Regions from separate parts of the Halomonas sp. BL6 genome, predicted to be linked through region 2. Evidence: predicted binding sites of a transcription regulator. Region 2 holds the regulator's gene; the other holds the start of a gene.
What was found. Region 2 encodes sigma-54, which starts transcription at its own class of promoters, with help from an activator protein. Its sites were predicted from a motif close to TGGCACNNNNNTTGCTNT; they were not measured.
Positions count from the first base shown of each region.

Region 1 (7,372 bases), on a different contig from region 2:
GTTCTTCCGACTTCGCTTGAGAATGAGACATACGATTCACCTTTTGAGTGTGATTATTGGAGGTGGGCTGGCGGCGTCCGGAAGGGAAGCGAGACTTCCCTTCTCATGTATTGTCATCTGCGCCTTGTTAGGTCAGCGCGTTTTCATGAATCCGTGCGTATTGGGGTTAGGTATTACGTTTAACGCCCGGCAAGACACAGAGCATTTCATACAGCAGCGTGGCCCCCATGAGCGCTGTATTGCCGCTGGGGTCGTAGGGTGGCGACACTTCCACTAGATCGCCACCAACGATATTCAAGCCCGCAGCGCCCCGCACGATTTCCAAGCCTTGGGCAGAGGTCAGCCCGCCCATTTCCACCGTGCCGGTACCGGGGGCGACCGAAGGGTCCAGACCATCGATGTCGAAACTGATGTACACCGGGGTATCGCCCATTTGCTCACGCACTTCGGCCATCAGTGGGGCCAGCGAGCGATGCCAGCACTCTTCGGCGGGCACTACGCGGAAACCCTGCTCCCGGCACCAGTCGAAATCTTCGGGGGCGTAGCCGGTGCCGCGTAGGCCGATCTGCACGACTTTGCCATGAGCCAGCAAGCCTTCTTCCTGGGCACGACGGAACGGCGTGCCGTGCGCAATGGGCTCGCCAAACATGTGCTCATTCACATCCGCGTGGGCATCGATATGAATCAGCCCCACCGGGCCGTGTCTTTTCGCCATAGAACGCAAGATTGGTAGCGTCAGCGTATGCTCGCCGCCCAGCGTCAGCGGAATGCAGCCGTGCTTCAGTACGTCATCGTAAAAAGCGGTGATGATGTCGACACTTTTCGGTAGATGAAAGGTGTTGATGGGCACATCACCGATATCGGCAACCTGAAGGTGCTCGAACGGCGCAGCGCCTGTTGCCATGTTATAAGGACGCAACATGCGCGACTCGTCACGAATCTGGCGGGGTCCTAGGCGCGTACCGGGGCGGTTCGATGTACCGATATCCATGGGAATGCCGATAAACGCTGCATCCAGCCCTTCGGCACTCTCTTGTGTGGGCAGGCGCATCATGGTGGCAGGGCCTGCAAAGCGCGGCATGGTGTTGCCGCCCAGCGGCTGATTGAATTCCGACATCGTTCTCTCCTTGGATTTATTGTGGCTAGCCTGACGGCCTAGCGATTTATCTAGCTCATACACAGGTACTGCACAGACCATGCCAAGTTACCCGCGCTGATAAATAGGTAGGTTTCTTGCTTTATCGATGCAAAAATGAATCGATTAGCCGATGAAACGATGCAAAAATGAATCAACGAGTCATCTTTGCATCACTCTGTTCATCCAACGCTATAAAAGCGGCGGCGGTAGATAAGGAGGGACGCATGAGTGAAATCGACAGGCGCGTACTGCAAACCATTGTGGAAACCGCGAATGACCACTTTTTTATTGTCAGTGGCGACGGTCAAATCTTGGATATAAGCCCAGGTGCCGAGGCGGTGTACGGCGTCTCGCGGGAAGAGCTGCTCTCCAGCAGCGTTCAACAGCTGCAGGCGGCCGGCGTTTTGAAACCTTCCATCACCCTGGAAGTGATGCGCACCCGCCAGCCCGCTCAGCTAATGCAAATCACCGGCACGGGTCGCCGCGTCATCGCAGAAGCCTACCCCGTGTTCGTCAACGGCAAGCTGGAGCGCATTGTCAGCCGCTCACGGGATTTGACCGACCTTCAGCTGCTGCAGGACGAATACGCCCTGCTGCAAAAACGCTTTAGTGAGCACTTGAAACGCAGCCAGGCCGCCCCCGATGCCGAAGAGCAAGCGCTGGATGCTGCGCTGGACCACCTTCAGGTCAGAAGCCATGTGATGCGGGAAATCGCCCTGTTGCTCAAGCGCGTGGCACCATCGGATGCCAATGTACTGATGCTGGGGGAGTCCGGTGTGGGCAAGACAGCCTTTGCCAAGCAGCTACACCGCTGGAGCGCGCGCCATCGAGGCCCTTTCATCGAGGTCAACTGCGCATCAATTCCCGACAACCTGTTTGAGTCGGAGATGTTCGGCTACCAGCCCGGCGCGTTTAGCGGTGCAGCACGGCAAGGCAAAGCGGGGCTGCTGGAACAGGCCGAAGGGGGCACGCTGTTTCTGGATGAAATCGGCGAGCTGCCGTTGTTAATGCAAACCAAGCTGTTGAAAGTCATCCAGGATGGCAGCCTGACGCGCCTTGGGGATACGCGCTCCCGCCGGGTCGATTTTCGCTTGGTGGTCGCGACCAATCAGGATTTGGGCAAGCAGGTGGAAGCGGGGCGTTTCCGCCTCGACCTTTACTACCGCCTCAACGTCATCCCGGTCACCCTGCCACCGCTGCGCGACCGACGTGAGGATATTCCCGACTTGGTGGAAGCATGCTTACAACGGCTAAACCAGCGCTATGGGCGGCAGAAAATTCTCGGTAATCACGTATGGTCGACCCTCATGGGCAGCGACTGGCCGGGTAATGTCAGGGAGCTGGAAAACTGGCTGGAGAGAGCCTGGCTTTCAAGCCCCACCGATCAAATTGAAGTGCCTGCAACGCAGGCCTATACCGAACAGCATACCCACCGCTTGGCGAATGTATCTGCTTCACCTATCGCGGCACCGCTCGCCTCAGGCGAAAGCTTGAAAGAGTACCTAGAGCGGTTAGAGCGGGACGCGCTACGAACGTTGTGTCACACGCTGCCCAGCACCTACGCCATCGCCAAGCGGCTGGGTATCAGCCAGTCCAGCGTCGTACGCCGGTTGCAGCGTTACGGCATTAACATCTCTCGTTGATGCTTAGCCCCATACGTCACACCCCTGCCACACGAGCGTCATTCAACCGCAACACCTCCATCACATGATTGACCTATAAGCCCACGGCCAATCTTGGAGGTGCTATGTCACAACAGCCGCAAATACGCCTTCAAAGCGTCTCCAAGCACTGGGGCGCGACCACGGCAGTCAACGACATTTCCTTCGACATTCAGCCTGGGCAGTTCGTCATCCTGCTGGGGCCGTCAGGCTGTGGAAAATCCACCACGCTGCGCATGATCGCAGGTTTGGAAGAAGCCAGCAGAGGGGAGATTCATATTGGTGAGCGCGATGTGACACGCCTGCCACCTGGCGACCGTGGGCTGAGCATGGTGTTTCAGTCCTATGCGCTATTTCCGCATTTGAGCGTGGCCGACAACATCGTCTTTGGCCTGCGCAGCCGGAAGGTAGCGAAGGCAGAACGGCAGCAGCGCCTGGCCCAGGTGGCCGAGCTGGTGGACCTGACGGATTACCTGCACCGCAAACCGGCCCAGCTTTCCGGCGGCCAGCGTCAGCGGGTGGCGCTGGCGCGAGCGATTATCTCAGAGCACCCCATCTGTTTGATGGATGAGCCGCTGTCCAACCTCGATGCGCGGCTGCGCAGCGATATGCGCAGGGAGATCAAAGCCCTGCAATCACGACTCGATATGACGGTGGTTTACGTCACTCACGATCAGGTGGAGGCCATGAGTATGGGAGACCGTGTGATCTTGATGCAACAGGGACATATCGTGCAGGACGGCACACCCGACGAACTTTATAACCAGCCCGCCAGTGCGTTTGCCGCCAGCTTTATTGGCAGCCCAGCCATGAACCTTTTGCCTCTAGTGCAAGGTGACCAGGGGGCCGTTATCGAGGGCGAACCCTCGACTCCAGTGGCTCCCATGGAGGCCGCCGGGGGGCAGCTGGGCGTGCGCCCTGAAGATATCGAACTGCGCCCAGCATCCGAGGCAGGCATTCCGGCCCAGGTACTCAGTGATGAGTACTTAGGTGCCGACACGATTGCCCATGTCGCCGTCAGCAATCACACCGTGCGCGTTCGCCTTAGCGGTAAGCAAGCGCTCTCGGGTAAGCCCTGCAAACTCTACTGGACGCCAGATAGCGCCCATTTGTTTGATCAACAGGGTCTGCGTCAGCAAGCGTTAGCGCCTCTTGCCTTACCCGCTTCGCATCGAAGCGTACCGCGCCCGCCCGCCGTGGGCTCTTTCCAACACTGACCGCTCTCATCCTGACAACATCACAAACACTTGTGGAGTCTCTCATGCGTTCTCAGTTCTCTTTTGCAATGACAGCCATCGCCGCAGCACTGTTAGGTGCCGGTCACGCCAGCGCTAACAGTGTCGACTTGACGATGTACTACCCTGTTTCCGTAGGTGGCGCACTGACCGAGGTCGTTGACAACTTGGTGGACGAGTTCGAAAGCGAACACCCGGATATCAACGTAGAAGCCATCTACGCAGGCAACTACGACGACACTCGCGTGCGCGCCATGTCTGCCATGGAGGCAGGGGATACGCCTCAGCTCTCGGTGCTGTTCTCCATCGACCTGTACGAGCTGATCGAGCAGAACGCCATCGTGGCCTTTGATGACCTCATCGACACCGAGGAAGAGCAAGCGTGGCTGGATGGCTTCTACCCCGGCCTGATGGAGAACGGTCAGTTGGATGGCAAGACCTACGGCATTCCCTTCCAGCGCTCCACCATCGTGCTGTTCTGGAACAAGGACGCCTTTGCAGCCGCTGGCCTGGACCCGGAAACGCCGCCGGAAAACTGGGAAGAGATGGCCGAGATGGCGGCTGCCGTGCGCGAAGCCTCGAACGGAGAACAATGGGGCGTGATGGTACCGTCCACCGGCTACCCCTACTGGATGTTCCAGGCGTTCGCCTTCCAGAACGGCCATCGCCTGATGAACGACGATGGCACCGAGGTCTATTTTGACGACCCGGCCGCCATCGAAGCTCTCGAATACTGGGTGTCGCTGGCTACCGAGCACGACGCCATGCCCAGCGGCACCATCGAGTGGGGCACCCTGCGCCAGAACTTCCTAGAGCAGTCCACCGCCATGATGTGGCACACGACGGGTAACCTGACCGCCGTGCGCAACGAGGCCAATTTCGAATTTGGCGTCGCCATGCTGCCCATGAAGACCCAGCGCGGCAGCCCCACCGGTGGCGGCAACTTCTACATCTTCGAGGATGCCAGTGAAGAGGAGCAACGCGCGGCGATGACCTTCATCCGCTGGATGACCGCCCCCGAGCGTGCCGCCGCATGGTCGATCGAGACCGGCTACATGGGCGTTAGCCCCGCCGCTTACGAAACCGACGCGCTACAACGCTATGTGGCAGAGTTCCCACCCGCAGCGGTCGCCCGTGACCAGCTGGAACACGGCACGGCGGAGCTTTCCACTTACCAAGGTGGCCGCATTCGCCGCGCCTTGGATAACGCTGTACAAGCGGCGCTGACCGGACAGATGTCGCCAGAAGAAGCACTTAACCAAGCACAACAAGAAGCCGACAGCGTGTTGCGCCGCTACGCACGCTAATCGTCAGACATATGACTGTTCGCCGGGGCATGCCCCGGCTTTTCCAACGTCTGGTACTGCTCTATGTCATTCAACGACCACCGCAAAATGCAGCTCTATGGCGCGCTTCTGCTGCTACCCGCTGCGGTGCTGCTGACAACGTTTGCCTATTTGCCGACCGTTTCTACGGTCATTAACAGCCTTTTCTTACCCGGCTTCCGCGGTGCGCCCCCTGAATTCGTGGGCATCGAGAACTATCAGGTGCTGTTCGATGACCCAACGTTTTGGCAGGTAGCCCGCAATAATCTGGTCTATGCACTGGGTACCATTCCCACCTCTATTGCGCTGGCCTTGGGCATGGCGCTATTCGTCAACGGCAAACTGCCGGGGCGCGGTTTTGTACGTATGGCCTATTTCACGCCCACCATTCTACCCATGATCGCCGCGGCCAATATCTGGATGTTTTTTTATGCGCCGCAGATTGGGCTGTTCAACAGTGTGCTCGGTGCGCTGGGATTTTCCGGCGTTAACTGGCTAGGCGATCCAAGCGTTGCGTTAAGCTCGGTCATCGTCATGTCGGTGTGGAAAGAAGCCGGCTTTTTTATGATTTTCTATCTCGCGGCGCTGCAGAGCATCCCACCCGAGTTAAAAGAGGCTGCCGACCTTGAAGGGACGAACCGTTGGAGCTTTTTCTGGCGGGTCACCTTTCCGCTACTGATGCCCACCACGCTGTTCGTGCTGATCAACGCGCTGATCAATGCAGTGCGGGTGGTCGACCACCTGTTCATTCTGACCAAGGGCGGGCCCAATAACGCCACCAACCTGCTGCTCTATTACGTCTACGAGAACGCGTTCTCCTTCTTCGACCGCACCATGGCGGCCACCATCACCGTGGTCATTCTGCTGGTACTGGCGGTGGTGGCCACGCTGAAGTTCACGATCCTGGACCGCAGGACGCACTACCAATGAGTACCTTCTCTTTTCCGGTGTCGCCACGGCGCACCCTGGCGCTGCCCCGCCTGGAAACCCTGGCGGCCTGGCTGCTGGCCGTGATCTGGATCTTTCCGCTGCTTTACGCGGTGTGGGCCGCGATTCACCCGCCCGCCTACATGGTACGTTTCGACCTGCTGGCGCCTTTGACGCTGGACAACTTCACGAACGCCTGGGCCCAGGCCCCCTTTGCGCGTTACTACCTGAACACCTTCGCGCTGGTGACCGGCGTGGTACTGGCCCAGTTCGTGGTCTGCACGCTGGCCGCCTTTGCCTTTGCCCGCTTTCCGATCCCCGGCAAGCACCTGCTGTTCATGCTGGTGCTGATTCAGCTGTTCGTGTTTCCCGAAGTGCTGATCGTCGAGAACTACCGTATCGCCAGCGAGCTGGGGCTGATCAATACCATCACCGGCATTGGCCTGCCCTACGTGGCCAGCGCCTTCGGCATTTTCCTGCTGCGTCAGACCTTCAAGACCATCCCCCGAGAGCTGGAGGACGCCGCCCGTATCGAGGGGTGTGGCTGGCTGGAAATCCTGTGGAAGGTCTACGTACCGCTGGCCAAGCCCACCTATCTGGCCTACGGGCTGGTGTCGATCAGCCACCACTGGAACAACTTCCTGTGGCCGCTGGTGGTGACCAACTCCGTGGAAAGCCGCCCGCTGACGGTGGGATTGGGCGTGTTCTCCGCGCCAGAAACCGGCGTCAACTGGGCCACCGTCAGCGCTGCCACACTGCTGAGTATTGCGCCGCTGCTGGTGGCTTTTCTGCTGTTCCAGCGCCAGTTCTTGCAATCGTTTTTACGGGCGGGGATTCGCTAACCCAACTCACTCGAGTTTTCGTGCGACAATTCTCCTTCACGCACACGACAAGGAGAGCAGCGATGCACGGCGACCCGGCAGCCCTCAAGGTACTGCAAGACGTCTTTGGCTTTGAGCGCTTTCGTGGCCCGCAGCAGGCCATCATCGAGCACGTGACGGGCGGCGGAGACGCGCTGGTGCTGATGCCCACCGGCGGCGGTAAATCGCTGTGTTATCAGGTTCCGGCGCTGCTGCGTGAAGGCAC
Region 1 covers NZ_VDGL01000002.1:111,603-118,974, forward strand. Annotated here, with positions in the region: gene FHJ80_RS04060 (YjiH family protein) at 1-31, opposite strand, end outside; gene speB (agmatinase) at 167-1,117, opposite strand; gene FHJ80_RS04070 (sigma-54-dependent Fis family transcriptional regulator) at 1,363-2,781, shown strand; gene FHJ80_RS04075 (ABC transporter ATP-binding protein) at 2,886-4,016, shown strand; gene FHJ80_RS04080 (ABC transporter substrate-binding protein) at 4,061-5,341, shown strand; gene FHJ80_RS04085 (carbohydrate ABC transporter permease) at 5,405-6,289, shown strand; gene FHJ80_RS04090 (carbohydrate ABC transporter permease) at 6,286-7,128, shown strand; gene recQ (DNA helicase RecQ) at 7,191-7,372, shown strand, end outside.
Region 1: the regulator sigma-54 is predicted to act here: its motif matches at 1,185-1,202, upstream of speB (agmatinase).

Region 2 (7,372 bases):
TTTTGCTGCCCCCGGGTACGTCATAAAGCACGCGCTCCGGGGGGAGAATGGTTTCCAACGTCATTGAGTTAACGCACGCCTGCGCCTTGAGCGCGAGCTTGTGCTTTTTCCTTGTGTTTGACGAGTTGACGATCGATTTTGTCCGCAAGGGCATCGATGGCGGCATACATATCGTTATCGAGTGCCTCGGCATGAAGGTCAGCACCGGCGGCATGTAGCGTGCACGCTGCCTGCTGGCGCTCCTTTTCGACAGATAAGGTCACTTGTACCGTGGTGATATTGTCGTAGTGTCGTTCGACGCGTTCCAGCTTTTCGTTAACGTAGTCACGCAAGGCGTCAGTCAGTTCAACGTGATGACCAGTGATGTTTACTTGCATTGACGTGCTCCTTATCCATCGGGCTGTACTTCGATTGTAACCCTTTTTACGCTATTGCAAAGCCCTTGCGGTGAGTTTGTCACGACCAAACGTTTAACTAGCGTAAACGGCGGCGCTCGCTCGAAGAGGGAATGCCCATCGACTCGCGATATTTCGCGACGGTACGTCGTGCCACGCTTATTCCGCCCTCTTCGAGAAGCGTCACCAAGCGACTATCGGAGAGCGGTTTGCCTGAGGGCTCCTCTTGAATGAGCTTTTTGATACGTGCGCGAATGGCCGTGCTCGAGTGGCTGTCGCCGCCGTCTTGGCCACTGACTTGACTGGAGAAAAAGTATTTCAACTCGAACACGCCACGCGGTGTATGAATGAACTTCTGTGTCGTCACGCGTGAGATGGTCGACTCATGCATCTCTACGGCTTCGGCGATGTCGGCCAAGATCAGCGGCTTCATGGCCTCTTCGCCGTGCTCTAGAAAGCCAATTTGGCGAGCGATGATTTCACGCCCCACGCGCAGCAAGGTGTCATTGCGGCTAGAGAGGCTTTTGATCAGCCAGCGCGCTTCTTGAAGGTGCTCTTTCAAGAACTGGTTGTCCTGGCTCTTGTCGGCGCGTTTGATCAAGCTGGCGTAGTCGGGTTGGATGCGTAGCCGTGGAAGAGCGTCCGGGTTGAGCTCTAAATGCCAGCCTTCGTTGTCATGGCGCACGACCAGATCGGGAGTGATGTAGCTATCGTCGGTCACGCCGTAGGCGCTGCCGGGTCGGGGATCGAGGCTGCGAATTAATCGAATGACGTCATCCAGCTGCTCATCGTCCAGGCTCAAACGGCGCTTGAGGAGGCGCATATCGTCTTTGCCTAGCGCCTCCAAAAACTGTCGTACCAGCCGTTTGGCTGGCATCAATAGCGGGGTGTCTTCCGGCAACGCAGCAAGTTGAAGCATCAGACATTCTCGCAGGTCGCGAGCGAATACGCCGGTCGGCTCGAACTGCTGCAAGCGCAGTAGGGTATTTTCCACTTCCCGTTGGCTCAAGCCGTCATGACCTTGTGCTTTGAGCCCTTCACGAATGTCGTTGAGCGGCTGGGTAAGATAACCATTGGCGTCCAGCGCATCGATCAGGCTCTCCGCAATTGCATATTCCCGTGAGCTGACATCGGTCATGGCCAGTTGCCACAGCAAATGGCCATGAAGGCTTTGGCCAGCGGCTTGACGCTCGAAGTCGGGTCCTTCGCTACCACCGCTCAGACTGCCCATGTCTTGATAGGTGTCCGACCAGTCGCTGTCGACGGAGAGTTCGTTGGGAATGCTGTCAGACCACTCGGCCTCTTGCGGCTCGCTGACTGCCTGCTCTCCAAACTCGTCCTCTTGCTCGAGCATAGGGTTGGCGTCAAGCGCTTGCTGAATTTCTTGACGGAGGTCCAGCGTAGAGAGCTGCAGCAAGGCAATGGCCTGTTGCAGCTGGGGTGTCATGGTCAGCTGTGTGCCGATACGCAATTGGAGAGAAGCTTTCATGACCATCTGAGAACCACTCGTTAATCAGAAAGCTCCACCCTAGAGCGAGTTATGGCTACGTGCAAGTGCAATAAGCATGCCACTAAAAGAAAAGTTTGGTCAGGCCTCGGTTTAGAGCCGGAAATCAGCGCCCAGATAGACGTCGCGGACCTTTTGGTTATTGAGAATCTCCTGGGCGTTTCCACTGGCGATGATGTGGCCATCGCCAACGATGTAGGCGATATCGCAAATATCCAGGGTTTCACGCACGTTGTGGTCGGTGATCAAGACGCCGATGTGGCGTTTTTTGAGTGCGCGGATAATGGTTTTGATTTCGCCGACCGAAATAGGGTCGACCCCGGCAAAGGGTTCGTCGAGTAGAATGAACGCGGGCTCGGTGGCCAGCGACCGCGCGATCTCTACTCGACGGCGCTCGCCTCCTGAGAGGCTCATGCCTAGGTTGTCACGAATATGGGTGATATGAAAATCTTCGAGCAGTGACTCCAGGCGAGCTTCTCTGGCGCTGCGATCGAGCGTTTTGCGCGTCTCGAGGATGGCCATGATGTTATCGGCTACCGAGAGCTTGCGAAAAATCGAGGCCTCTTGGGGAAGATACCCAATGCCTGCCATGGCGCGTTCGTGCATGGGCGCGTGGGTCAAATCCAGATCGTCGATACCCACATTGCCCGCATCGGATTTGACCAGTCCGACGATCATGTAAAACGAGGTGGTTTTACCGGCTCCATTGGGGCCCAACAGTCCAACGACACTGCCCTGGGCGATTTCCAGGTTGATGTCCTTGACGACGCGGCGGCGTTTGTAGCTCTTCGCTAGGTGGTGGGCGTAGAGCGTTTTGACAGGTGCGGAATCTGCAGACGTTGATGCTGCCACGTGGGCGCTCCCTATTGTTCCGGCTGAAGGGTCATGCGAATGCGCTGGTTGTCGCTACCGTTCACGTCGGAGCGAGCTTGCACCACTTCCTGGTCGATGAAGTACTCTAGGCGGCCCCCTTGAAAGCGGTCGCCTTGCTGGGTCAGTTCGGCTTGGTCGATCAGCTCCACGCGGCGTTCGGCGACGTGATAGATGATGCGCCGCGCCCAACCTTCCATGGGGGTCTCCTGGTCGTCGAGACGATTGCGCAAGTAGGCACGCTCACCCGTGGCAATGGCTTGAGAAAGTTCCCCTGCATCATTGCGCTGAATCTCTACGCGTTCGCCGCGCAATTGCATTTCGCCTTGACGAATATCCACGTTACCTGAGTAAACTGCGGTGCCCGCGCGCTGGTCGAGGTCCAGGCGGTCGGCTTCTACTTCGATGGGTGCTTGGCTTTGCGCCATGGCAGCCGTCGCCAGCGGTAGCGTTAAAGCAAAGAGGGTGGTGCGGAGAGAGGCATTCATCGCGACTCCTAGGGGGTACGAGTGGCCGGCGGATGCACGCCGCGCACGTTGTTGGTCAGGCGGACCTGGCTGTCATCCAGCCAAACGTCCATGCGGGAAGCTTCCATACGCTGAGGGGGCTGCTGCAACAGCACGGGCGTAGTGCTCCAGGCGTGGCGGGTCACGCCATCGTAGTTGAGTTGCTGTGTATCGAGCTGCCAACCCTCTTCAGGCGCGAGCAGCCGGGCAGACCCGCGCAGCGTCAAGGCCTGAGTATCGGTATTCAGGGTGCCGGTATCCGCGGTCGCCAACCACTCCCGCTGTTCGCTATCGAACAGCGTAGCACGTGGCGACACGACATCTGTCATGGCCGTTTGAGGTGTATGCACTAGCCGGGGAGTGACCAGCGACTGCTGAATCGCCCCCGATTCCCCAAATAGGGTGATTTCGGCATTCTCTAATACATGACCTGGCTCCTGAGCGCGCGCTTGCTCGTCGATATCTCGCTCTTGGGCGCTGCGCGGGTCGAGCCAAACCAAAAGCATGCCCAGGACGACGACCAGTGCCGTTACCCAAACTCGTTTTCTGAGCTTTACGCCCATCATGAGTGCCTGTGAAGATAGGTGTCGAGTACGGCATCCCAATGCCCTTGGGAGGTGAGCAGCGTATCGCAAATTTCACGCACCGCGCCGTGCCCGCCCAACCGTTCGGTGATCCAATCGGCGTGGGTATGCATATAATCGGGTGCATTGGGGACCGTGATGCCAACGCCTGCGCGCTTGATGGGTGCCAAGTCTGGCAGGTCGTCCCCGCAGTAAGCGACTTGTTCGAGCGTAATATCCAGCCGCTGGCAGAGGGCTCTCAGGGTCGTGAGTTTGTCTTCGCAGCCTTGATGCACATGGCTGATACCTAGTGCCGCAGCGCGCTGGCTGACCATCGGCGAATCGCGGCCGGTGATGAGCGCCACATGAATGCCAACGCGTTTGAGCAGTTTCAAGCCATGCCCATCCTGAGTGTGAAACGCTTTGATCTCGATGCCGTCGGCTTGAAAGTAGAGTCGGCCGTCCGTCAAAACGCCATCTACGTCTAGTGCAAGTAGTTTTACGCGGCGGAGCCGGTCGAGTAGTGCATCGGGTAGGGCCATATAGCCTCCTTAACATCCATGGCAAAAAGCGTTATCACGCAGTTAAATCACACCGCTGGCCAGTAAGTCATGCATATGTAGCGCGCCGATGGGACGCTGTTGCTCGTCGACGACGGCCAGCGCGGTTATCCGGCTATCTTCCATAATACGTACCGCTTCGGCTGCTAGCACGTCAGGACCGATGCGTTTGCCTGGGCGCGTCATGACGTCGTCGACTCGCACATCGCGCAAGTCATGAAATTGGTCCAATGTGCGTCTCAGGTCACCGTCGGTATATACACCTGCCAAACGGCCTTCGCTATCGATGACGCAGGTGAACCCAAGCCCTTGGCGTGTGATCTCTAAAAGCGCATCGCGTAGCGGGCTACCCAATGCAACCTGAGGCAGCCGCGTGCCGTCGTGCATGAGATCGCGGACTCGCAGTAGCAGCCGCTTGCCGAGGCTTCCGCCCGGATGAGAGAGCGCAAAATCCTCCGCTGTAAAGCCACGTGCTTCAAGCAAGGCCACGGCAAGGGCGTCCCCCAGTGCTAGCGCGGCGGTGGTCGAGCTTGTAGGGGCAAGATCCAGCGGGCATGCTTCGCGCTCGACGCCGCTGTCCAAATGGGCATCGGCGTGGCGTGCCAGGGTAGAGCCTGGACGTCCAGTCATGCTCACCAGCGGGGTGCCAAGCCTTTTAAGCAGAGGGAGTAGCGCCGTGACTTCAGCTGTTTCGCCGGAGTTAGAGAGCGCCAACACCACGTCGGTACGGGTGATCATACCGAGATCGCCGTGGCTGGCTTCACCTGGGTGTACGAAAAAGGCGGGCGTACCGGTGCTTGCCAGCGTGGCAGCCAGTTTGCCTGCAATATGACCCGACTTGCCCATGCCGGTCACCACCACGCGGCCTTGGCAGGCGAGAATGAGCTGGCAGGCATGGTCGAATTGGTCGTCTAGCTTGGCTTGGAGGCCGCCGATGGCTGCTTGCTCGATTTGCAGCGTGCGCAGCGCACTTTCACGCAGTTGGCTGGGTGTAGAGAGTGGCTGGCCCATGGCATGTCTCGTTTTCATGATGTGAATGGGTAGCTGGTAAGAATAACATCTTGCGGCGCTATTTAGCTAAATCACGACAAGGTCGTCGATGGTATGGAGGGCTCCATTGCATGAACGATGGTGCGCTCACTGTTAGCGTCGCTGCTGTTGAGAGTAGCGTTGGATCATGATGTTCGATACTATTTCGAAAACACTGTTTTTTAAACTGCCCTGTGGCTTGTCGGTTTATACTGACGCGTTCTGGCATCAACGAGGAAGGTCAAACATCATATGACGGATGTACCCTTCATACAGGTCGAAGACATCTACTTTTCCCGTGGTGAGAGCGAGATTTTTCGCGGTGTCAGCATGACCATACCTCGCGGGCAAGTGACGGCCATCATGGGGCCAAGCGGTACCGGTAAGACGACGTTGTTGAAGCTCATCGGTGGCCAGCTCACACCCGACCGTGGACGTATCCTCATCGATGGGCAGGACGTGCATCGGCTCTCACGTAAAGCGCTATTCGCGCTGCGCAAACGCATGGGCATGCTGTTTCAGAGCGGTGCCCTGTTTTCGGATTTGAACGTTTTTGAAAACGTTGCGTTTCCGCTGCGCGTTCATACGGACCTGCCGGACGCAATGATTCGCGATCTGGTGCTATTGAAGCTTCAGGCGGTAGGGCTGCGCGGCGCGAAGCACCTAACGCCCGCCGAGCTGTCCGGTGGGATGGCGCGTCGGGTGGCGTTGGCGCGTGCCGTGGCACTCGATCCTGAGCTAATACTCTACGACGAGCCATTCGTCGGCCAGGACCCTATTTCCATGGGCGTGCTGGTGCAACTGATCAAACGGCTCAATCAGGCGCTGTCACTCACCTCGGTGGTAGTGTCGCATGACATCAAAGAGACGCTGAGCATCGCGGATTACCTCTACTTGATCGCCGATGGTCAAGTCGTTGCTCACGGGACCCCCAGCACGCTGGAAACGAACCAGGATCCTCGCGTCAACCAATTCATGCACGGCAAGCCAGACGGTCCCGTGCCGTTTCACTATCCCGCAGACCCACTTCACCGGGATATCTTCGGTCACGATTCAGTCACAAAGGCAGGGTAGATGCAGGGCAAATTGACACAATATGCGTCGCGCGTGGCCCGTCTGGGGCGAAAAAGCTGCGATGTCGTCGAGGCGCTGGGGCGCGCGACGGTGTTTCTAGCGCAGTCGGCGATAGGCGTGCCGTCACGGGAAGGGTGGTCGCTTTGGATGCGCCAAATGCACTTCGTCGGAGTGCTGTCGCTGGCCATCGTCCTCGTGTCGGGGCTGTTCATTGGCATGGTGCTGGCGCTACAGGGATATACCATTTTGGTGGATTTTGGTGCCGAACAGGCGCTGGGCCAAATGGTGGCGCTCTCACTGCTGCGTGAGCTTGCCCCTGTGGTGGCTGCGCTGCTGTTTGCGGGGCGAGCCGGGTCTGCTTTGACCGCCGAAATCGGACTGATGAAAGCCACCGAGCAGCTCACTAGTATGGAGATGATTGGCGTCGACCCGCTGCGGCGTGTGGTGGCGCCTAGGCTGTGGGCGGGTTTCGTGGCGTTACCGATGTTGACCGTGGGCTTCAGTGTCGTGGGCATTTGGGGCGGCTACTTGGTCGGTGTCGAGTGGCTGGGCGTGTTCGAGGGCTCGTACTGGAGCAACATGCAGGCCAGCGTGTCGTTTCTCGACGATGTTGGTAACGGTATGATCAAAAGCGTGGTGTTTGCCCTCGTCGTAACCTGGATCGCCGTGTTTCAAGGCTATGACCTCGTGCCGACTTCCGAAGGGATCTCCCGAGCCACCACCCGCACGGTGGTATATTCCTCGCTGGCCGTGCTTGGATTGGATTTCGTTTTAACTGCCGTGATGTTCGGCGGTCTTTAAGGGTGGAGTAATGTCATGAAACGCAGCAAAACCATGGAGTTCGGTGTTGGCCTATTTATGTTGGCTG
Region 2 covers NZ_VDGL01000004.1:278,728-286,099, forward strand. Annotated here, with positions in the region: gene ptsN (PTS IIA-like nitrogen regulatory protein PtsN) at 1-64, opposite strand, end outside; gene raiA (ribosome hibernation-promoting factor, HPF/YfiA family) at 69-377, opposite strand; gene FHJ80_RS10780 (RNA polymerase factor sigma-54) at 475-1,890, opposite strand; gene lptB (LPS export ABC transporter ATP-binding protein) at 1,996-2,754, opposite strand; gene lptA (lipopolysaccharide transport periplasmic protein LptA) at 2,766-3,260, opposite strand; gene lptC (LPS export ABC transporter periplasmic protein LptC) at 3,269-3,841, opposite strand; gene FHJ80_RS10800 (HAD family hydrolase) at 3,841-4,383, opposite strand; gene FHJ80_RS10805 (KpsF/GutQ family sugar-phosphate isomerase) at 4,426-5,412, opposite strand; gene FHJ80_RS10810 (ATP-binding cassette domain-containing protein) at 5,683-6,504, shown strand; gene mlaE (lipid asymmetry maintenance ABC transporter permease subunit MlaE) at 6,505-7,305, shown strand; gene mlaD (outer membrane lipid asymmetry maintenance protein MlaD) at 7,321-7,372, shown strand, end outside.